3 regions of the Streptomyces sp. NPDC005811 genome follow, and region 1 is predicted to be linked to each of the others. Evidence: riboswitches for the same ligand, from Rfam matches in the RefSeq annotation. Region 1 holds a riboswitch; each other region holds the start of a gene.
What was found. A riboswitch is a leader RNA that binds a small molecule or an ion and turns the genes downstream of it on or off. The one in region 1 is predicted to bind S-adenosylmethionine.
Positions count from the first base shown of each region.

Region 2: another riboswitch for S-adenosylmethionine. It lies ahead of thrC (threonine synthase); the one in region 1 lies ahead of ABZ490_RS37135 (aminotransferase class V-fold PLP-dependent enzyme).
Region 3: another riboswitch for S-adenosylmethionine. It lies ahead of ABZ490_RS42055 (putative leader peptide); the one in region 1 lies ahead of ABZ490_RS37135 (aminotransferase class V-fold PLP-dependent enzyme).

Region 1 covers NZ_JBEXXK010000045.1:24,346-31,821, forward strand. The annotation lists gene ABZ490_RS37115 (NYN domain-containing protein) at 1-1,128, opposite strand, end outside; gene ABZ490_RS37120 (hypothetical protein) at 1,166-1,405, opposite strand; gene ABZ490_RS37125 (rhomboid family intramembrane serine protease) at 1,580-2,314, shown strand; gene ABZ490_RS37130 (Lrp/AsnC ligand binding domain-containing protein) at 2,311-2,592, shown strand; gene ABZ490_RS37135 (aminotransferase class V-fold PLP-dependent enzyme) at 2,626-3,996, opposite strand; SAM riboswitch class IV at 4,162-4,278, opposite strand; gene trpD (anthranilate phosphoribosyltransferase) at 4,356-5,420, opposite strand; gene ABZ490_RS37145 (cytochrome bc complex cytochrome b subunit) at 5,541-7,178, opposite strand; gene ABZ490_RS37150 (Rieske 2Fe-2S domain-containing protein) at 7,175-7,476, opposite strand, start outside.
Region 2 covers NZ_JBEXXK010000005.1:71,404-78,879, reverse strand. The annotation lists gene groL (chaperonin GroEL) at 1-1,284, opposite strand, end outside; gene ABZ490_RS06935 (cold-shock protein) at 1,632-1,838, opposite strand; gene ABZ490_RS06930 (MoaD/ThiS family protein) at 2,312-2,587, opposite strand; gene thrC (threonine synthase) at 2,610-3,908, opposite strand; SAM riboswitch class I at 3,927-4,065, opposite strand; gene ABZ490_RS06920 (glucosyl-3-phosphoglycerate synthase) at 4,202-5,146, shown strand; gene ABZ490_RS06915 (trehalose-6-phosphate synthase) at 5,252-6,682, shown strand; gene otsB (trehalose-phosphatase) at 6,670-7,476, opposite strand, start outside.
Region 3 covers NZ_JBEXXK010000058.1:13,088-20,563, reverse strand. The annotation lists gene ABZ490_RS42075 (ABC transporter ATP-binding protein) at 1-253, opposite strand, end outside; gene ABZ490_RS42070 (ABC transporter permease) at 235-1,206, opposite strand; gene ABZ490_RS42065 (ABC transporter permease) at 1,203-2,162, opposite strand; gene ABZ490_RS42060 (ABC transporter substrate-binding protein) at 2,166-3,785, opposite strand; gene ABZ490_RS42055 (putative leader peptide) at 3,963-4,079, opposite strand; SAM riboswitch class IV at 4,113-4,226, opposite strand; gene ABZ490_RS42050 (DUF1684 domain-containing protein) at 4,276-5,100, opposite strand; partial or broken gene ABZ490_RS42045 (LLM class flavin-dependent oxidoreductase) at 5,176-5,905, opposite strand; partial or broken gene ABZ490_RS42040 (2-oxoglutarate and iron-dependent oxygenase domain-containing protein) at 6,067-6,282, shown strand; partial or broken gene ABZ490_RS42035 (hypothetical protein) at 6,662-7,323, shown strand; gene ABZ490_RS42030 (NAD(+)/NADH kinase) at 7,460-7,476, shown strand, end outside.

The DNA.
Region 1 (7,476 bases):
CAGTTCGGCCCCGTCGAAGACACAGGTGACCTCGGCGCCGGTCTGGGCGGCGAGCGCCGAGAGCTGGCCGAGCAGCCGCAGCCGCTGCTTCTCCAGCGGCATCTGCGGATAGCCGGTCTTGGTCACGTTGTAGCCGTCGACGACCAGATGCGCCTGCGGCAGGGCCAGCAACTGGTCCAGGATGGCCGGATCGTGCTCCGACAGGGCGCGTGCGGCGATGTCCTTCGGGGTCATTCGTCCCGGTTCGACCGCATCGACCGTCTCCGCCGGGCGGACCGACACCGGGGGCAACGCCAGTTCCCTGCGCAGCCCTTGGGCGGCGTCGAGCACGGTGTCCAGCAGCAGCCGTACCCGCATGTCCTCGACGCTGCGCCCCTCGCGGGCCGCCCGCCGGGTGGCCTCCAGGGCCGCCTCGGCCTCCCCGAGGCGCGCCTTGAGCCGCCGGGTCTCGCTCTCGGCGGCGGACACCTGGGCCTGCCCCTCGGCGCGTACGGCCTCGATCTCGCCCTGCACCTTGCGCAGGGCCGCCTCGCCGCGCTTGACGTCACTGAGGGCCGAACGCAGCTTGCGGTGGACCGACTCCGCGTCCTTGCGGGCGGCGTCCAGCTCGGTGCGCAGCCGTTCGGTGTCCGCGCGGGTCTGCTCGCGGGCCTGCGCCAGTTCCTCGCGCAGCCGCTCCAGTTCGGCCCGGCTCTCCTCGTCGGCCCGCTCGGCGTCCGCCCGCTGGGCCTCCTCGCCGGCCGCCGTCACCAGCTTCACCCAGCCGGGGGGCCGCAGCACATAGGCCGCGGCCGCCACATCGAGCGGGTCCGCGGCCGGGGTCGGCGAGCCGGAGTCCAGGGCGCCGGACAGCTCCGGCTGGGCGTCTCTGAACTTCTCGCCGATGCGCTGCCGGAACAGCGGATCCGTCTCCAGCGCGGCCGCCATCGCGTTGCCCGCGAACTTCGCCCGGCGATTCGGGGCGAACCGGGCGTACTGCCGCAACTGGGCGGGCAGTTCGGCGACGGTCAGGCCGCCGAAGCCGTCGGAGACGATCTGCACGACCCGGCGGCGCACGCCGTCGGGCAGCGGACGGTCGAGCATCTCAGCGGCGCCGTCGCCCGGCCCCCCGCCTGCGCTCTCCGCCATCCGTCACACCCCAATACCTGTACGGGGCCAGCTCCGCTCAGGAGCCGGCGCCCGGCCGATCCACGAGTTCCACCTGATCCACGGCGTTGCACCAGCGGCACCGCACCGACTCGATGGTCTCACTGACCACCTCGCGCTCCTCGACCTTCGGCTCTCCGGCGAGGTCGAGGTGCACGTACTCCACGACCTTCGACGAGCGCGTCACGTCGAACCTGGTCAGGTTGCCGCAGAGGGTGCAGCGCCACCGCGTGGTCGCGGTCGGCAGGGGAACCGTCATCGTGACTGTCCTTCTAGTGTCGGTCTTCCATCAGGGTCGCGCCGGAGGCTCCCCGCTGTGCATGGCTCGTAACCCTACGGCCTGGCGGGTACTCGCCGCCCCTCCGTCCCACCGCCCTGCCGAGCGGCGAGGCGATATCGACCGATCTGCCGGGGTGCGTCATGCTCTGTGGTCATGATCGGCAACTGGAGCGGGACCGTCCGCAAGGCTCTGCGCGGCCCCTCGGCGCCGGTGACGTACGGGCTGATCGCCGTGTGCTGTCTGGTCTTCGTGATCGGCCCGGCCTCGGGGCTCGATCCGGCGTACGGCACCGGGGACGGGCTGATGGCCGCCCAGCGGGCCTATTTCCGCCGCTGGGGCGTGGTCCCGGTGGAACTCTTCACGGGCTCCGCGCGCGCCGTCCTGACCCCCGCCACGGCCCTCTTCGTCCACGGCAGCTGGGTGCACCTGCTGGGCAACATGCTCTTCCTCTACGTCTTCGGGGCGATGACCGAGGAACGGATGGGCCGCGTCGAGTTCACCTTCTTCTACGTGTGCTGCGGCTACCTCGCCCTGCTCGGGTACGCGGCCGCGCACTCCGGGTCGCCGCAGTCGCTGGTGGGGGCCTCCGGGGCGATCTCGGCGGTCCTCGGCGCGTTCCTGTACCTGTTCCCGCGGGCCCGGGTGACCAGCCTGCTGCCGTTCCTGTTCTTCCTGCCGCTGCGGTTCCCGGCGTGGGTGGTGCTGCCGTTCTGGGCGGCGCTCCAGTGGATCGCGGTGGGACGGGCGGCCCAGGGGCCCGGGGTGGCCTATCTGGCGCACCTGGTGGGCTTCGGCCTGGGGTTCGGCTACGCGTGGGCGCGTTTCGGCCGTACGACTAGAGTGAGGCCCGCCCCAGCTCCGGCCCCCGAGGGAGAGAACCAGCCGTGATCACCGCGATCGTCCTCATCAAGACCAGCGTGGACCGGATCCCCGAGATCGCCGAGCGGATCGCGGCGCTGGACTCCGTGAGCGAGGTGTTCTCCGTGACCGGGACGTACGACCTGATCGCCATGGTCCGGGTGCAGCAGCACGAGGACCTCGCGGAGGTCATCCCGGGCAGCATCAGCAAGATCCCCGGCGTCGAGGCCACGGACACGCACGTGGCGTTCCGTACGTACTCCCAGCACGACCTGGAGGCGGCGTTCGCGATCGGCCTGGACTCCTGACCGGCTGAACCCCGCCTCCGGCGCGACGGCGCCTCACACCGCCGGGACGCAGCGGCCGTCCTCCGTGCGGTACGTCCACTGCGGGCCCTCGGTCACCAGCTCGCGGACCGCCGTCACGAAACGGTCCACGTGCTCGTCCGGGGTCCCCGCGCCGAAGCTCACCCGGATGGCGTTCAGGGACTTCTCGCCCGGGGCCGCCTCGGGGGCACCGCACTCGCCCTGGGTCTGGGGGTCGCTGCCCAGCAGGGTGCGGACCAGGGGGTGGGCGCAGAAGAGGCCGTCGCGGACGCCGATGCCGTACTCGGCGGAGAGGGCCGCGGCGAAGTGGGAGCTGTTCCAGCCCTCGACGACGAAGGAGATCACACCGACCCGCGGGGCGTCGTCGCCGAACAGGGACAGGATCCTGACCTGCGGAACCTCGGCGAGGCCCGCGCGGACCCGGCCGATCAGGTGCTGCTCACGGGCGACGAGGTTGTCGAAGCCGGCCTCCGTGAGGGCCTTACAGGCCGAGGCGATGGAGTAGGCGCCGATGACGTTCGGGGAGCCGGCCTCGTGGCGGGCGGCCGTCTCGTGCCATTCCACGTCCACTCCCCCGTCCTCGCGCCGGGTGACCTTGCGGCTGGCGCCGCCGCCCGCGAGGTAGGGGTCGGCGGCCCGGAGCCAGTCGGCGCGTCCGGCGAGAACGCCGGAGCCGAAGGGGGCGTACAGCTTGTGGCCGGAGAAGGCGACCCAGTCGACGTCCAGGTCACGGACCGACACGGGGTGGTGCGGGGCCAGCTGCGCCGCGTCCAGGACGATCCGGGCGCCGTGCGCGTGCGCGGCCGCCGCGAGCTCCCGTACGGGCCACAGCTCGCCGGTGACGTTGGACGCGCCGGTGACACAGACCAGGGCCGGACCGTGGGGGTCGCGGTCGGCGAGGGCGCGCTCCAGGGTCTCGACGGCCTGCCGCGGGGTGCGCGGGGCGTCCAGGTAGGTGACCCGGGCGTCCTTCCAGGGCAGCAGGCTCGCGTGGTGCTCGGTCTCGAAGACGAAGACCTGGCAGCCGGCCGGGAGCGCGGCGGCCAGCAGGTTCAGGGAGTCGGTGGTGGAGCGGGTGAAGACGAGCTGGTCGTCCTCGCGGCAGTCCAGGAACGCGGTGACCGTGCGGCGGGCGTTCTCGAACAGGTCCGTGGAGAGCTGGGAGAGGTAGCCGGCGCCGCGGTGGACGCTGCCGTAGTACGGGGCGTAGGCCGCCACGTCGTCCCAGACGCGCTGGAGGGCGGGGGCGCTGGCGGCGTAGTCGAGCGCCGCGTAGGTGACCTCGCCGCCGGTGACGAGCGGGACGGTGACATCGCGGCCCAGAACGGGCAGCTCCGCCGAAAGGTCGCAAACGGGGCGGGTGGTGGCAGCGCTGGAGACAGACATGGCGAACTCCTGTGAAGGGCAAGCGGAATCACCGTGCGAGCGGGTACGGCTCGAGCACGGAGAAAAGTGAAAAGGGGTGTGCGGAGGCGGGGCTCGGCGCCCTATCGCATTCGCTTGCTCACAGAAGGCTCCCTCGACGACCAGGACCCCTGGTGTTTCGCGAGGGGTCCGCGCTTGCCGTGGACCTCGCTGCCCACGGCCTGGTCTTCACCCGGGGCACCCCGCCACGGACGGAGGGTTGCCGGACAGTCGGCCGGGGCCTCATGACTGTCACTCATGACCTGTACAGGAACGTACGGGAAGTGATCGCGGTCCCGCAACCCGTGTCCGAATGACGGGACCGCGCTCCTTCGCCGTCGTCAGGAGTTGGTCGCCGCGACCCAGCGGTCCAGGGCCTGCTTGGCGGCGCCCGAGTCGATGGACTCGGCCGCGCGGTCCATGCCGGCCCGGATCTGCTCCGCCAGGGTGCCCGTGCCCGGCTCCAGGGCGACCAGGGCGGCCGCCGAGTTCAGCAGCACGGCGTCCCGCACGGGGCCCTGCTCGCCGTCCAGCAGGCGGCGGGCGACCTCCGCGTTGTACGACGGGTCGCCGCCCCGCAGGGCCTCCACCGGGACCAGCTCGATGCCGACGTCCCGCGGGTCGAAGACCTCCTCGGTGACCTTGCCCTCGCGCACCACCCACACCCGGGAGGTGGCCGTGGTGGTCAGCTCGTCGAGGCCGTCGTCGCCCCGGAACACCAGGGAGGAGTGGCCGCGCTCGGCGAAGACGCCCGCGACGACCGGCGCCATGCGCGGGTCCGCGACCCCGACCGCCTGGGCCCGCACCCGGGCCGGATTGGTCAGCGGGCCGAGGATGTTGAAGACCGTGCGGATGCCCAACTGGCCGCGCGCGGCGCCCGCGTGACGCAGCGCCGGATGGAACTTGACCGCGAAGCAGAAGGTGATCCCGGCCTCCCGGGCCACCTCGGCCACCCGCGCCGGGGTCAGCTCCAGATTGACGCCCAGCTTCTCCAGCACGTCCGAGGCACCGGAGGCGGAGGACGCGGCCCGGTTGCCGTGCTTGACGACGGTGGCGCCGCTGCCGGCCACGACGATCGCCGACATGGTGGAGATGTTGACGGTCTTGGCGCCGTCGCCGCCCGTCCCGACGATGTCGACGGTCCGGCCCGGCACCTCGATCGTGTTGGCGTGCGCGTACATCGTCCGCACGAGCCCGTTGATCTCCTCGACGGTCTCGCCCTTGGCCCGCAGCGCCACCACGAACCCGGCGATCTGCGCGTCCGTCGCCTCCCCGCGCATGATCCGGTCCATCGCCCACGCGGTGGCGTCGGCGCTCTGGTCACGGCCGTACAGCAGGGCGTTCAGCACGTCGGGCCAGGAACGGCCCGCCGCGGTGTCGCCTCCAGCGGGGGTCACAGCGCTCATAGCCGCTCCTGGGTGTCGTAGAACCACGTGGAGCCACCTTATCCAGCTCAGGACACGGCGAAGGGCCCCGTCCGAACACCGGACGGGGCCCTTCGATCACGGCGTGGCGACGCCGGACGATCAGTGGTGGCCGTGGCCGCTCGTGATCTCCTTGTACTCCTCGACGGTCGGCTTCGGGATCTGCTGGTCCTCGCCGAAGTACGCGCCGCTGATCTTGGCGCGCAGCTTCTCGGACCGCTTGATCTTGCGCTCGACACCGTTCTCGTCGACCGCCGGGCCGACCGCGGCCGGCTGGTACTGCTCGTGCGCCGTGATGGTGTGGAGCTGCTCCTGGCTGAGCGGCTCGTGGACCTCGATGAACTCACCGTGCGGCAGGCGCTTGATGGTGCCGGTCTCGCGACCGTGCAGCACCTTGTCCCGGTCCCGGCGCTGGAGGCCGAGGCAGATGCGCTTGGTGAGGAGGTACGCGATGACCGGTCCGACGAAGAAGAAGATCCGGACGAACCAGGTGATCGAGTTGATCGACAGGTGGAAGTGGGTGGCCCACAGGTCGTTGCCACCGCCGACCAGCGTGATCATGTACATCGTGACCCAGGCGACGCCCAGCGCGGTGCGCGTGGGGGCGTTGCGCGGACGGTCCAGGATGTGGTGCTCGCGCTTGTCGCCGGTGATCCACGACTCGATGAACGGGTACACCGCCATCGCCACGAGGACGACACCGAACAGCGTCAGCGGGATGAAGACGCCCAGGACCAGCGTGTGGCCCCAGATGTTGACCTCCCAGCCCGGCATGAAGCGGATCAGACCCTCGGCGAAGCCCATGTACCAGTCGGGCTGGGCGCCGGTGGACACCTGGTCCGGACGGTAGGGGCCGAAGACCCACACCGGGTTGATCTGGGCGAGCGCCGCGATGGCCGCGATCGTGCCGAAGACCAGGAAGAAGAACCCGCCCGCCTTCGCCATGTACACGGGCAGCAGGGGCATGCCGACGACGTTCTTGTTGCTCTTGCCGGGGCCCGCGAACTGCGTGTGCTTGTGGTAGAAGACCAGGATCAGGTGGCCCACCACCAGGCCGAGCATGATGCCCGGCAGCAGCAGGATGTGGATCGAGTAGAACCGCGCCACGAAGTCGTGGCCCGGGAACTCGCCGCCGAAGAGGAACATCGAGATGTACGTGCCGACGATCGGGGTCGCCAGGATGGCGCCCTGGGTGAAGCGGACACCGGTGCCGGAGAGCAGGTCGTCCGGGAGCGAGTAACCGGTGAAGCCGGTGAACATGCCCAGGACGAACAGCAGGAAGCCGAACAGCCAGTTGATCTCACGCGGCTTGCGGAACGCGCCGGTGAAGAACACACGCATCATGTGCACGAACATGCCGGCGAGGAAGATCAGCGCCGACCAGTGGTGGATCTGCCGGATGAGCAGACCACCGCGCACGTCGAAGGAGATGTGCATGGTCGAGTTGAACGCCTCGGACATCAGCTGTCCCTGGAGCGGGACGTAGCTGCCGTGGTACTCCACCTCGTTCATCGACGGGTGGAAGAACAGCGTCAGATACACACCCGTGAGGATGATGATGATGAAGCTGTACAGGCAGATCTCGCCCAGCATGAACGACCAGTGGTCGGGGAAGATCTTGCGCATGTTGGCCTTGGCGAGGGAGTAGATCCCCAGCCGGCCGTCGGCCCAGTCGGCGATCCGCTCGCCGGCCGGCGCCTTCCCGCGGTCGCGGGACTGTGCGTTCTCGTTGGTGCTCATCCGCGCTCCCAGAAGGCAGGACCGACGGGCTCTTCGAAGTCGCCGAGCGCCTCGAGGTAGCCCTCGTCGTTCACGCCGATGCGCAGCTGCGGCAGGGCGTGACCGGCCGGGCCGAAGATGACCTTGGCGCCGTCGGAGAGGTCGAAGGTGGACTGGTGGCAGGGGCACAGCACGTGGTGCGTCTGCTGCTCGTACAGCGAGATCGGGCAGCCGACGTGGGTGCAGATCTTCGAGTAGGCCACGATGCCCTGGTGGGACCACTCGAGTTCCTGCTTGTCCTTGATGTCCTGCGGCTGGA
Region 2 (7,476 bases), on a different contig from region 1:
GTCCAGCTTCTCGAAGACCGAGGCGGCCTGGATGAGGGCCACGCCACCGCCGGCGACGATGCCCTCCTCGACGGCCGCCTTCGCGTTGCGGACGGCGTCCTCGATGCGGTGCTTGCGCTCCTTGAGCTCGACCTCGGTGGCGGCACCGGCCTTGATGACGGCCACGCCGCCGGCCAGCTTCGCCAGACGCTCCTGGAGCTTCTCGCGGTCGTAGTCCGAGTCGCTGTTCTCGATCTCGGCGCGGATCTGGTTCACACGGCCCGCGACCTGGTCCGAGGAGCCGGCACCGTCGACGATGGTGGTCTCGTCCTTGGTGATGACGACCTTGCGGGCCTTGCCCAGGAGGTCCAGGGTCGTGTTCTCGAGCTTGAGACCGACCTCCTCGGAGATGACCTCGCCGCCGGTGAGGATGGCGATGTCGTTCAGCATCGCCTTGCGGCGGTCGCCGAAGCCCGGGGCCTTGACCGCGACGGACTTGAAGGTGCCGCGGATCTTGTTGACGACCAGGGTCGACAGGGCCTCGCCCTCGACGTCCTCGGCGATGATCAGCAGCGGCTTGCCCGACTGCATGACCTTCTCCAGGAGCGGGAGCAGGTCCTTGACGTTCGCGATCTTGGAGTTCGCGATCAGGATGTACGGGTCGTCGAGGACGGCCTCCATACGCTCCATGTCGGTGGCGAAGTACGCCGAGATGTAGCCCTTGTCGAAGCGCATACCCTCGGTGAGCTCCAGCTCCAGACCGAAGGTCTGGGACTCCTCGACGGTGATGACGCCTTCCTTGCCGACCTTGTCCATGGCCTCGGCGATGAGCTCGCCGATCTGGGTGTCGGCGGCGGAGATGGAGGCCGTGGAAGCGATCTGCTCCTTGGTCTCGACATCCTTCGCCTGCTCCAGCAGCGCACCGGAGACGGCCTCGACGGCCTTCTCGATACCGCGCTTCAGAGCCATCGGGTTGGCGCCGGCGGCCACGTTGCGCAGACCCTCGCGCACCAGGGCCTGGGCCAGGACGGTCGCGGTCGTCGTGCCGTCACCGGCTACGTCGTCCGTCTTCTTCGCGACTTCCTTGACCAGCTCGGCGCCGATCTTCTCGTACGGGTCCTCGAGCTCGATCTCCTTGGCGATGGACACACCATCGTTGGTGATCGTGGGGGCGCCCCACTTCTTCTCGAGGACGACGTTGCGACCCTTGGGGCCGAGCGTCACCTTGACGGCGTCCGCGAGCTGGTTCATGCCGCGCTCGAGGCCGCGCCGCGCCTCCTCGTCGAACGCGATGATCTTGGCCATGTGAAGTGGTCCCTCCAGGACTGGGGGTGATTCCTTCGGACCGCGCCCGCGCCCGCGACGGACGGCTCGCATGCCGCGTGGTTCCTTGCCCCACCTGGCCTGCGGGCCTCACCGACCCGGTCCTTCTTTGTCACTCTCACCTTCAGAGTGCTAACGCCAATGATTAGCACTCGGCATGGTCGAGTGCAAGCGCCTCCCGAGGACTGGGGTCCATCGAGGCGTCCATCGAGGGGTCCATGGAGGGGTCCGCCGGGCCGTCCGCCGGGCATGCCGAAGGGCCCGTACCCCAGGAGGTACGAGCCCTTCGAAGATGAAACAGAAGAACGACGCTTCAGTCGGCGCGTGCTTCAGCCGGTCGCCAGCCGGACCATGTCCGCCTGCGGCCCCTTCTGACCCTGCGAGATCTCGAAATCGACCCGCTGACCCTCTTCCAGGGTGCGGTACCCGTCCATCTGGATCGCGCTGTAGTGGACGAAAACATCCGCACCACCGTCGACCGCGATGAAGCCGTACCCCTTCTCCGCGTTGAACCATTTGACGGTGCCCTGAGCCATGCCTAACTCCCCTATTACTGGCCCTTGCACAGATCCACACTTCGCGGATCCGGGTCAGACCTCACCCCCCAGTTGGTTGGGGGCGTGCGCCGGAACGCGTCGACCGCGGCCGAATGTATCTGTCCAACTGCCCTCTGCAACAGGTCACTTGGACGAGAATTCTGGACGCACGCGATCCGGAATATGGCGAGAATTCGCCTGAATTCAGGGCAAGTCGGGCCCCGCAAAAGCCACAAATGCCGCGCAAGAGGCACGCACTTTGGCTACTTCTTGTCGGACTCAAGGCAGAAATCAAAGATTCCGGATCAGGTTCCGCGACCCGGTTCCCCAACTGTACCGCGCTCAACCCCACTGAATTGCCCCCTCCGCTTCTCTCACGGAGGGGGCAATTCGATGAACACTCGGTAATCACTGTTACCGACGGTTACTACTGGTGGGTACTGACCGAGGGTCAACCACCGGTCGGACCCGGCTCAGCCGCCGGCGACGGCCGGGATGATCGACACGCCCGCCCCGTCCGGGGTCGCCGTCTCCAGGCCCTGCTCGAAGCGGACGTCGTCGTCGTTCACGTACACGTTCACGAACCGCCGCAGCTTGCCCTGGTCGTCCAGGACCCGGGCGGCGATCCCGGTGTGGTTCTTCTCCAGGTCCGAGATGACCTCGCCGAGGTTGGCCCCTTCGGCGGAGACCTCGGCGGCACCACCGGTGTAGGTGCGCAGGATGGTGGGGATGCGGACGGTGACGCTCATTGCCGATGACCTCCAGTAGGGATTACGCGAGCCCGGCCTCGTGGAAGGACTCCAGCGACGGGCGGATCGTCGCGGTGAGTCCGGTCCCGGCCACCGCGTCCAGCGTCTTCAGACCGTCACCGGTGTTCAGCACGACGGTCGTCTTCGCCGGGTCCAGCAGCCCGTTCTCGATCAGCTTCTTCGTGACGCCGACCGTCACACCGCCGGCGGTCTCCGCGAAGATGCCCTCGGTCCGGGCGAGGATCCCGATCGCCTCGACGACCTGCTCGTCGGTCACGTCCTCCACCGCGCCGCCGGTGCGACGCGCGATGTCGAGGACGTACGGCCCGTCCGCCGGGTTGCCGATCGCCAGCGACTTGGCGATGGTGTTCGGCTTCTGCGGGCGGACCACGTCGTGCCCGGCCTTGAAGGCCACCGACACCGGCGAGCACCCCTCGGCCTGCGCACCGAAGATCTTGTACGGCTTGTCCTCGACGAGCCCCAGCTTGATCAGCTCCTGGAGACCCTTGTCGATCTTCGTGAGCTGGGAGCCGGAGGCGATCGGCACGACCAGCTGGTCCGGGAGCTGCCAGCCGAGCTGCTCGGCGATCTCGTACGCCAGTGTCTTGGAGCCCTCGGCGTAGTACGGCCGCAGGTTGACGTTGACGAAGCCCCAGCCCTCGCCCGCCGGGTCGCCGATGAGTTCGGAGCAGAAGCGGTTGACGTCGTCGTAGTTGCCCTCGATGCCGACGAGCTCGCCGCCGTAGATCGCGGCCATGACGACCTTGCCCTGCTCCAGGTCGTGCGGGATGAACACGCAGGAGCGGAAGCCGGCCCGGGCGGCGGCGGCGCCGACGGCACCGGCGAGGTTGCCGGTGGAGGAGCAGCTCAGGGTGGTGTACCCGAAGGCCCGCGCCGCCTCGACGGCCTGGGCGACGACCCGGTCCTTGAAGGAGTGGGTCGGGTTGCCGGAGTCATCCTTGACGAACAGCTTGCCGGCCTCGACGCCCAGCTCGCGCGCCAGGTTGTCGGCCTTGACGAGCTTGGTCCAGCCGGGGTTGATGTTGGGCTTGTCGGCCACGTCCGCCGGGACGGGCAGCAGCGGCGCGTAGCGCCAGATGTTCGCGGGTCCCGCCTCGATGCGCTTCCTGAGCTCCTCCGGGTCGTAGGAGGAGAAGTCGTACGCGATCTCGAGCGGGCCGAAACACTCCTCGCAGGCGAAGACCGGGCCGAGCGGGACCTGGTGACCGCATTCCCGGCAGCTCAACGCGGCGGCGGGGCCGAGGTCTACGGTGGAGGCGACGGAATCGGTGGATCCGGTTTCAACAGTCTGCGCAGCCATGTGAGGCGAGGCCCTTTCTCCTCATCTTCCTCACGACGCATCTCGCCGTGAGACGGATTTGGCACCTTCCCAAGCCGGGAGCCTCGCGTGAACGAGACCGGCTGGAGGGTTGCCGGGGCTTCATCGGGCCGTATCCCTCTGCCCCTCTGGATGAGCGGTATGAAGTTGTGGACGCCGGGCCACCGAGGACATGCGATGGTCACCCGCGTTGTCCAAGACTGTAACCGACAACCTGGACAGTTGAGATAGTCGTCCGAACCGCGAGATGGATCACAGGTGAAGGAGCCGCCTACGTGCTGGAAGAAGTCGAGCGCTGGCTGACCACCCGCTCCTGGACCATGACCGATCGGCCACTGCACCGGATCATGGCCGCCAAGCGGTCCTCGGGGCAGCGGGTCAGTGTCGTGCTGCCCGCACTCAACGAGGAGGAGACCGTCGGTGACATCGTCGCGGTCATCCGGCACGACCTCATGCAGCAGGTCCCGCTGGTCGACGAGCTCGTGGTCGTCGACTCGGGGTCGACCGACCGCACGGCGGCGGTCGCGGCGGCGGCGGGGGCGCGGGTCGTCCACCGCGACACGATCCTGCCCCGCATCCCGGCCGTGCCCGGCAAGGGCGAGGTCCTGTGGCGCTCCCTGCTGGTCACCGGCGGGGACATCGTCTGCTTCATCGACGCCGACCTCCGGGAGTTCTCCTCGGACTTCGTCTCCGGCATCGTCGGCCCGCTGCTCACCGACCCCGCGGTGGACCTCGTCAAGGGGATGTACGACCGTCCCCTGGGCGGCGCCGCCGGGCAGGGCGGCCGGGTCACCGAGCTGATGGCGCGCCCGCTGCTGAACATGCACTGGCCGCAGCTGGCCGGTTTCGTGCAGCCGCTCGGCGGCGAGTACGCGGCCCGTCGCTCACTGCTCGAACAGCTGCCGTTCCCGGTGGGGTACGGCGTCGAGCTGGGGATGCTGATCGACGCGCTGCACCTGGTGGGCCTCGACGCGCTCGCGCAGGTCGACGTCGGGGTGCGCAGGCACCGCCACCAGGACGGGCAGGCCCTCGGCCGGATGGCGGCGGCGATCTACCGGACCGCCCAGCTGCGGCTGGCCCGCGGCCATCTCGTCCGCCCCGCCCTGACCCAGTTCGAGCGCGGCGCCGACGGGTTCGAGCCGCGTACGTACTCGGTGGACACGGAGGAGCGGCCGCCGATGGCGGAGATCGCGGAGTACCAGTCCCGCAAGGTCGCCTAGCCGATTCCGCCGTACGGGGGACGGGTCGTATACGGCCGGATATGACCCGTCCACGCAGCGCCACCGTACGTTTGAGCGTTTCCCGACCGGGCTAGGTTGAGGCGTATGGCTTCCACGCACGACACTGCTGCTCGGGGTGCTCAGGTGCTGGTCGCGTCCAACCGCGGCCCGGTCTCCTACACGGTGGGCGAGGACGGCTCGCTGCACTCGAAACGCGGGGGCGGCGGGCTGGTCTCCGGTCTGTCGGCGATCGGCCCCGAGGCGGGCGCCCTGTGGGTGTGCTCGGCGCTGTCCGACGGCGACCGGGAGGCGGTCCGGCGCGGGGTCGGCGAGGAGGGCGTGCGGATGCTGCCCGTTCCCGCCGACGTGCACGCGGACGCCTACAACGGCATCGCGAACTCGGTGCTCTGGTTCATCCACCACCTGCTGTACCAGACCCCGCTGGAACCGGCCTTCGACTCGGAGTTCCGGCGCCAGTGGGCGTCGTACGAGACGTACAACCGCGCCTTCGCGGAGGCGCTCGCGCAGGAGGCGGGGCCGGGCGCGGCGGTCCTCGTGCAGGACTACCACCTCTGTCTGGTCCCCGGGATGCTCCGCGCGCTCCGCCCCGACCTGCGGATCGGGCACTTCTCGCACACGCCGTGGGCGCCGGTGGACTACTTCGGGCTGCTGCCGTCGGACATCCGCGAGCAGCTGCTGCGGGGCATGCTCGGCGCGGACCGGCTGGGTTTCCTCACCCGACGCTGGGCGGACGCGTTCACCGCGTGCTGCGCGGAGTACGCGGGCGGCACGGGCGGCACCCGGATCGGGGTGCACGGGCTGGGCGCCGACGCCGACTTCCTGCGCGAGCGCGCGCACCGGCCGGACGTGGCGGAGCGGATCGCCGCCCTGCGCGCGGAGATCGGCGGCGCGGAGTCGGGGGCCGGGCGGCGCCGGACGATCGTCCGGGTCGACCGCACCGAGCTGTCGAAGAACATCGTGCGCGGTCTGCTGGCGTACCGGCAGCTGCTCGACGACCACCCCGAGTGGCGGGAGCGGGTCGTCCACCTCGCCTTCGCCTATCCCTCCCGGCAGGATCTCGCCGTCTACCGCGACTACACGGCTGAGGTGGCGCGGCTGTCGGCGGAGATCAACGAGCGGTACGGCACACCGGGCTGGACCCCGGTGCTGCTGAACCTGGAGGACGACTTCGCCCGCTCCCTCGCCGCCTACCGCCTCGCGGACGTGGCCCTGGTCAACCCGATCCGGGACGGGATGAACCTGGTCGCCAAGGAGGTCCCGGTGGTCTCCGACGAGGGGTGCGTGCTGGTGCTGTCGCGGGAGGCGGGGGCGTACTGGGAGCTGGGCGAGGACGCGCTCGTGGTGAACCCGTACGACGTCCTGGAGACGGCCCGGGCCCTGCACGAGGCCCTGACCATGGGGCCGGAGGAGCGCGCCGAGCGCGTCAAACGGCTGGCCGCCGCCGCGACCGCGCTGCCCCCGGCCCAGTGGTTCCTGGACCAGCTGACGGCCCTGCGGGACCTTCAGCCCAGCTGACGGGCGAGGTCCTTCAGGAGCCGTACGACGCCGGCGGGGCCGTCGACGACCAGGTCGGCGCGGGTGGCGAGTTCCGTCACCTCGGTGGAGCCGCTGCAGACGAGGAGGCCGGGGACGCCGTCCTGGCGGAGTTTCTCGACGGCGGCGAAGGCGGGGAGGTCGCCGAGGTCGTCGCCGGCGTAGAGGACGGACCGGGCGCCGGTGGCGCGGACGTGGTCGAGGAGGGCGACGCCCTTGTCCATGCCGGGCGGGCGCAGCTCCAGGACGTACCGGCCGGGTTCGACGATCAGGCCGTGGCGGGCGGCGAGGGCGGCGAGGGGTTCGCGGAGGGCCTCGAAGGCGGCGAGGGGGTCGGTGGCGCGGCGGGTGTGCACGGCGACGGCGCGGCCGCCCTTCTCCTCCACCCACACGCCCCGGCCCGCGTCGGCGGCCGCCAGGACGGCGGGCAGTTCGGCGCGGACGGCGGCGACGCCCGGGTGGGGTGCGGGGGCGGTGATCTCCTGGGTGCGGGCCTCCCAGCGCTCGGCGCCGTAGTGGCCGAGGACGGTGAGGTGGTCCAGCCCCCTGGCGCCGGCGAAGCCGCCGTTGCGGACGGCCACCTCGGCGGGGCGGCCGGTGATGACGGCGACGGCGGCGACCCGGGGTGCGAGGGCCGCGAGGGCGGGGAGGGCGTCGGGGTGCGCGCGGGCGTCCTCGGGGTTCTCGACGATCGGGGCGAGCGTGCCGTCGAAGTCGAGGCCGACGAGGGTGGCGGCGGGGCGCGCGAGGATCGCGGCGAGTGCCTCGCGGCCGGC
Region 3 (7,476 bases), on a different contig from region 1:
CCGTGCCCGCGTCGATGCCGCCGTTGCCCGGCAGCAGCCGGGTGATCGCGTGCGCGGTCGTGCTCTTGCCGGAGCCGGACTCGCCGACCACGGCCGTCACCTGGCCGGGCCGGACGTCGAGGTCCACGCCCCGTACGGCCGCGACCGGGCCGTTCCGGGTGCGGTACGACACGGACAGGCCGCGGATCTCCAGCAGGGGTGTGGTCACGTGTTCACCGGTTTCGGGTTCGTCGGTCATCGCTGCCGGGACCATTCGCCGTCCAGCGCCCGGGCGACGCGGTTGGTGGCCAGGACGGTCGCGGCGATCGCCAGCCCGGGCAGCGCGGTCAGCCACCAGGCGTTGGCGAGGTAGTTGCGGCCGTCGGAGATCAACGTGCCCCACTCGGGGGCCGGCGGGGGCGCCCCGTAGCCGAGGAAGCTCAGCGCCGACACGGCGAGGATGGCGGCGCCGAAGTCGAGGGTCGCGAGGACGACCACCGGGCCCGCCGCGTTGGGCAGCACATGCCGGCCCAGCACCGAGTACCAGCGGGCCCCGCAGGAACGCGAGGCCTCGACGAACAGCGCCTGACGCACCCGCAGCACCTCGGCGCGGGCCACGCGGGCGAAGGAGGCGACACTGGCGATGCCGACCGCGACGGCCACCTTCACCGTCCCGTAGCCGAGCGCGGTGACGAGCGCCAATGACAGGAACAGCGCGGGGATGGACAGCAGGACGTCCACACAGCGCATCAGCACGTCGTCCACCCAGCGGCCCACGAAACCGGCGACCACGCCGAGCAGGCCGCCGACCACGAACGCCACCGCCACCGCGATCAGCGTGGCCTTCAGGGAGAGCTGGGCGCCGTGCACCACGCGCGAGAACACATCGCGTCCCAGCTCGTCCGTGCCGAACCAGTGCGCGCCGCTCGGCCCGCGGAAGTTCTCTGTCGGCACGCCCTGCAGCGGATCCTGCGAGGTGAACAGCCCCGGCCGGAACGAGGCCAGCACCACCAGCACGAGGACGGCGACCGACAGCAGCAGACCGGGGCGGCGCAGCAGGAACCGCAGCAGCCGCCGTACGTTGGCGCGGCGCCCCGCTCCGGGACCGGTCCCCGTGCCGTCCGTCGGCCGGGTCGCGTCGCCGGCGGCCTTGGCGGCTGCCTCGGCCGGGTCGCCGGCGCCTCCGTTCCCGCCCTCGGCATCGACGTCGACAAGGCTCTGGCTCATGCGAAGCTCGCCCTTCTGTCCGAGGCCACCACGATCCGCGGGTCCAGCAGCGGATAGACCAGATCGATGACCAGGTTCGTCGTCACGAAGATGAGCGCCCCGAACACCACCACCCCCTGGACCAGCGGGATGTCCTGCGCGGTGACCGCCGCCGCGGTCACCCGGCCGAGGCCGTCCCGGGAGAACACCGTCTCCACGACCACCGAACCGGCGATCAGCTGCCCCACCAGCAGGCCGACGACCGTCAGCGCCGGCAGGGACGCGTTGCGCAGCGCGTGCCGCAGATGGACCCGCCACCGGCCGGCGCCCTTGGCCCGCGCGGTCTCCACATACGCCTGGTCCAGCGCGGTGAGCAGACTCTTGGCGAGCACCTGGGCGATCTGCGCGCCGGTCGGCACCGCCAGGGTCAGGGCCGGCAGCACCAGCCCCTGGAACCCGTCGTTGCCGAACGCCGGGAACCAGCGCAGCCGGAAGGAGAACGCCTCGACGAGCAGCAGTCCCACCCAGAACGTGGGGACGGACACCCCCAGCGGGGGCAGCGACAGCAGGAACTGCCGCAGCCACCGCCGGGAGGTGAAGGTCGCCGCCACCGCCAGACCGCCGCCGAGGACCACCGCGAGCAGCAGCGCCGCACCGGTCAGCTGAAGGGTCTGCGGCAACGCGTCGGCCAGGGTCGAGGTGACCGGCCGGCCGGTGGCGACCGAGTCCCCGAAGTCCCCGCGCACCGCCCGGCCGAGGTAGTCGGCGTACTGCGCGAGCACCGGTTTGTCGAAGCCGTACTCGTGCCGCAGCGCGGCGATCTGCCTTGGGTCGATCTGCCCCGCGTCCATTCCGGCACCGGCCATCGCCGTCACGGGGTCGCCCGGCAGATAGTCGAGGACCAGGAACGACACCGTGTAGGCCGCCCACAGCACCCCGGCCGCCTGGGCGAGCCGTTTGATCACATAGCGGCGCACGGGCTAGCCGATCCAGGTGTCGTGCAGCTGGATCCGGCTGGAGGCGTCGAAGTCCAGATCGTGCACCTTCTGCGCGACGCCCAGCTGGCTCTGGAGCTCCACCACCGGTATGTAGTAGGCGTTCTGCACGATCAACTGCTGTGCCTCGCCGACCAGTTGCTTACGCTTGGCGGTGTCCGCGGTGGCCGCCTGCGCGGTCAGTGCGGTGTCCAGGGCGCCGGCCGGGACGCGGTAGAAGTTGGCGAGCTTCGTGGAGAAGTTGCTGCGCAGGATGTCCGGGTCGGCGCGGGTGATGTTCCCCCAGGACGCGTCGTAGTCGCCCGACTGGAGGGTCGGCGCGAGCTGGGTGATCTGGAGCTGCCTGAGGGTGATCTGGACGCCGACCGCCTTGAGCTGCTGCTGGATCAGCTCCAACGCGGGCTGGTTGGTGGCCGCGTTGGGGATCCAGGTGACGGTCAGACTGAGCTTCTTCCCGCCCTTGGTGCGGATGCCGTCACTGCCCGTCTTCCAACCGGCCGCGTCCAGCAGGGACTTGGCCTTGGCCGCGTCCAGGGGCAGGTCGGCGGAGAGGTCGGTGTAGTCGGGCGTGGTGTGGGCGAGGACGCTGGTCGCCGCCCGGGTGCCGGTCGGGAACACGGTGTCGGCGATCTGCTGCCGGTCGACGGCGAGCAGGATCGCCCGGCGCACCCGCGCGTCCTTCAGGGCGGGCTTGGAGTTGTTCAGCCCGAGACCGAACACCACACCGGGGTTGGCCCGCCGCTGGAGCGTGACCTGACCGCCCTTCAGCGCGGCCTCGTTGGCCTTGCCGACGCTGCCGATCGCGTCCACCTGGCCGGACTGGAGACTGCCGGCCCGTACGCCCGCCTCCGGAACGACCTTGAACACCAGCTTGTCGAGATAGGCCTCGCCCTTCTTGCTCCACCGCGAGGAACCCCAGGCGTACCCGGTGCGCCTGGCCAGGGTGATCGACTGGTTCTGCACATACTGCTTCAGCACGAAGGGCCCGGACCCGATCACGCCGTCGCTGCACTTCTGCTGCGGGGTCCTCCGCACGCTCGCCGACGACTCGATGCCCAGCGAATGTGTGGAAGTGGCTTGCAGGAACTGGGCGTTGGGCTGGGCGAACGTCACCTTGACGGTGAGCGGGTCGACCACGGCAGTGCTCTTGACACCGCTCAGATAGCCCTGGGCCAGGGTCCCGAGGGCGCCGAGCTTCGGTACGGCGTCGAAGTTGTCCTTGACGACCTGCGCGGTCAGCTTCGACCCGTCGCTGAAGGTGACGCCCGACCTCAGATGGAAGGTGAACGTGGTGGTGTCGGAGCTGATGTCCCAGCTCTTCGCCAGCCACGGCACGATCTTGCCGGTCTTGGGGTCCTGGTCCGTCAGGGAGTCCACGAGCTGGCGTACCGAGTAGATGGTGTCGTTGCTGCCGACCTGCTGCGGATCCACGCAGCCGGCGTCCGACCCCACCGCGAAGGTCAGGGTGCCGCCGGACTTCGCCGGGCCGTCGCCGGAGCCGGAGCCGTCGGTGCCCGATCCGCAGGCGGTCAGGAGGACGCCGCTGGTCACCAGGGCGGTCAGGGCCGCCCAGCGGGAGGATCTGACGTCGGGAAGTGCGTTCACGGAGGGTTCTCCTACTCGTGTCACCAGGCATGGGGGTGCCGTACCGGGCACGGTCCCGCGCAGGGGCGTGCGGCCCCCGGGGAGCGCTGGGCAGACAGGGGTCAGCGAGAAAAACGAGAAAAGGGGGAAGCGGGAAAAGGGGGAGTGTGGAAGGCGATCAGGCGGCGGGCAGGCCCGTCAGGCCTGACAGAGGCAGCTGGTCGAGCGCTTCAGATCGATGTGGCGCCGACGGGAGAGCCGGGAGAACACCGTGGCGACGGCGAAGGAGGCAGCGAGCTCACCGCTGTGCCGCATACTCGTCCTCCCCGTCTCCGGCCCGCCGAAGGGGCCACGCGCTTGCGGGGATCATCGGTGATCCCGCCGGGCTTTCACCTGGAGCACCCCACCGCGCGGGAGGGTTGCCGGTCAGCAAGCCAGGGCTTGACGCTGACACTCGATGCCATTCGTGATCGTACGGAGCGGACTTGTCGTACGTCAATGGCGGAACCGCTCAGGCACCGCCGCGCTCGCGAGGGAGTTTCTGTCCGGCCTCGATCGCCACCGGCAGCCGGTTCTCGGCCGGCGGCAGTGGGCAGGTGGCGAGGTCCGTGTAGGCGCACGGAAGATTCGCCGCGCGATTGAAGTCCAGGACGACCGTGCCGTCGGCGGCGGGCGCCTCGACCGCCAGCACGCGGTTGGCGGCGTACGTGGTGACACCGGAGGTCGCGTCGGTGAACAGCACCGTCAGCTGTCCCGCACCCCGTCCCGGGAACGCGGTCAGGGACAGCCGGTGCCCGTCCAGCTCGAACTCGACCCTTCCCGGAGCGTCGTACACATGCTCCAGTCCCTCGACCGCGGCGCCCACGGTGGTCGGCCGGGGCGTGTCGAAGGGGACGTACCGGCCCGGCACGGCCCAGCGCGGGTCGGGCGCGTAGGCGGGCGTCCCGGTGAAGGCCGTGCGCAGCGGTGCGTCCGGGTGCCTGGGGCGCACGATGTCGTGGCCGCCCCGCTTGGCGACCTCGATCACGGCGTCTCCCCAGACCGCGTCGACGCCGCCGCGCTCGGGCAGGACGCCGAAGCGGTGTTCGCCGCGCACGGGCTCCCCGGCGACCAGCAGTTCCTCCCCTTCGTCGAGGTGTACGACGACCCCGTCGGGGCCGGTGTGCCAGGCGCCGGGAGCGTCGGGGAAACGCTGCGGCCGGTCGTCCAGCCAGTGCAGGCCCGTGATCGCCAGGAATCCGTGCGGGTCGGCGAGCCGGGCCTCCTGGGCGCGGTACCAGTCCAGCCAGCGCTCGGTGAAGGCGTGCAGGTCCGCCGCGGTCGCTTCCGTCGTCATGTGTCCTCCTTCGGTGGGCGAGGCTCAGCCTCGCGCAGGGGTGGGTACAGGGGTTCGTCCGGCCGGACGGGAGCCTCAGCCGGCCAGTGCGCCCAGGAGTTCCCAGGTGCGCCGGCGGTCCGCATCTCCCGCGAGGTCGGTGCCCGAGAACACGACCTCGGTGGCCCCGGCGTCGCGGTAGCGCCGCACCTCGGCCTCGATCGCCCTCTCGTCGCCGATCACGGCCAGGTCGGCGGCCCGTCGGCCGCCGGAGAGCTCGATGACCCGCGCGTAGGACGGGATCCCTTCGTAGAAGGCGAGGTTCTCGGTGGCCCGCGGCCTCGGCCGCGGCGGTCAGGGCGGGAACGATGTGGTCCGCGGTCCGGCGAGATGGGGCAGGATCCCGTTCACCTCGGAAGTCGGCCGTGCCGGTCTCGGTCAACTGCCGTAGCGCGGTGAGGAATTCACGCAGCCGGGCGACGGGCCGTTCGAAGGGCAGGCCGAACCCGGTCTCCGTCAGCAGTTTCGTGCCCAGCGCCAGACCGAGGTGGTAGCGGCCGTGCGTGGCGGCCTGGGCGGTCTGGGCCTGGCTGGAGACGAGCAGCGGATGCCGGCCGAAGACGGGGATCGCCGAGGTCCCCACCTGCAGTCCGGGCACCTCGCGGCCCACGATCGCCGCGAGCAGGGGCGAGTCGGCGCCGAAGGCCTGCCCGAACCAGGCCGACCGCAGACCGGCGGCCGCGGCCGCGGCCGCCCGGGCGAGTCGCACGGTCGCGTCGACCTGGTTGGGCGCGTCGGTTGCGTCGAACGTCACTCCCACCGTCATGCCAGTCAGAACGGACACCGGTCGAACCCGCATTCCGGCCCGGGTGTGACAGCTTCTTTGCAGTCATGTGTACGCGCCCGGGCTCGTCCCGGCAGGCGTTCGCGGGCGTGCTGTGATCCGGCCACGGAGACCGCCCGGTCCGTCCCGCGCGAAGGAACCCCATGGCCCAGCCCACAACCCTGCCCGTCATCGGCATCTCCCGCCTCCGCGCCCCGGACACCGACCGCGACGGCTTCCTCGCCGAACTCCGTTCCGCCGCCCACGAGGTGGGCTTCCTCCAGGTCACCGGCCACGGCGTCCCCGCCGCCCTGCCCGAGGAACAGCGGCTGGAGATCGAGAACCTCGACTCGCCGCAGTTCCGCGGCTACACGCGCACCGGGACGGAGTACACGGCGGGCGCCGCCGACTGGCGCGAGCAGATCGACATCCTCGTGCTGCGCCGGCAGGCGGAGGCCCTGCGGGTGAGCCGTGCGGTGCTCCGTGCCCTCGCCGCCGCGGGCCACCGAGGACGCCGAGCAGGGCGTCGGCGCACACAAGGACTACGGCTATCTCGCCCTGCTCCAGCAGTGCCGGACGCCTTCGTGTGCAACATCGGCGAGATGCTGGAGATCGCCACCCAGGGTCATCCGAGGGCGACACGGCACCGCGTGGTCAGCCCCGCGCCGGCGTCCACCGCTACTCCCTCCCCTCCTTCCTCGGCCCGCGCCTCGCCGAGCGCTGGTGGTCCGATGTCCTGGCCCGGCAGGAGGCCGGCCGATGACCCACGACCGTTGGGCCTTCGAGGCCTGCCATGTGCACGCCGGCGCACGCGCGACACCGATCCACCCGGCGACGAGCTATGTCTTCCGGGACACCCGGCAGGCCGCGGAGGCCTTCGCACTCGCCGACCTCACGACCCACGCCTACACCCGGCTGTCCAACCCGACCACGGCCGTCGCCGAGGACCGCACCCGCACCCTCCTGAAGCACACGTTCGCCGACTTCGGCGCCTCGTACGACGCGGTACGGCCGACCACGCAGGCCTTCTTCGGCGAGACCCTCGGCAACCCGCGCGGCAACGTCCTCGACATCGAGGCCGTCGCCCGCGACAACACCGCGCTCACCCCGTACCTGCTGCGCCCCCTGGAACACGGCACCGCTGTCGGCGGCGCCGTCGTGGACGGCGGGCACTTCGACTTCGGCGCCGATGCCGGCCGGTGGCCCGGACCGACCCGTCCGTATCCGACGTACGACGGGCTGTCGTTCTGGGACGCCTTCTCCGACCCTGTTCCTCCAGGGCCTGGAGCTGGAGGAACACTCCCCAGGTCACCCGGGTGCACTACGCCGGCCTGGAGGCGGGCGGGCGGTTCGTGGAAGGGCTCCGGCTGTTCAGCCATGTCGCGACCATCGGCGACGTACGCGGCCTCGTCGGTCCCTAAGGCGTCGACGATCTGCTCACCGACCTCGCGGCGGGCCTGCGAGCCGCCTGAACCCGCGCCACCATCGAGGAGAGGGGCACGGAGTGCTGCGTACCGGGGCCGCCGTGCGGTGACCCGCGACCGTCCGGAGGCGGATGTGACAGTGAACCGGCT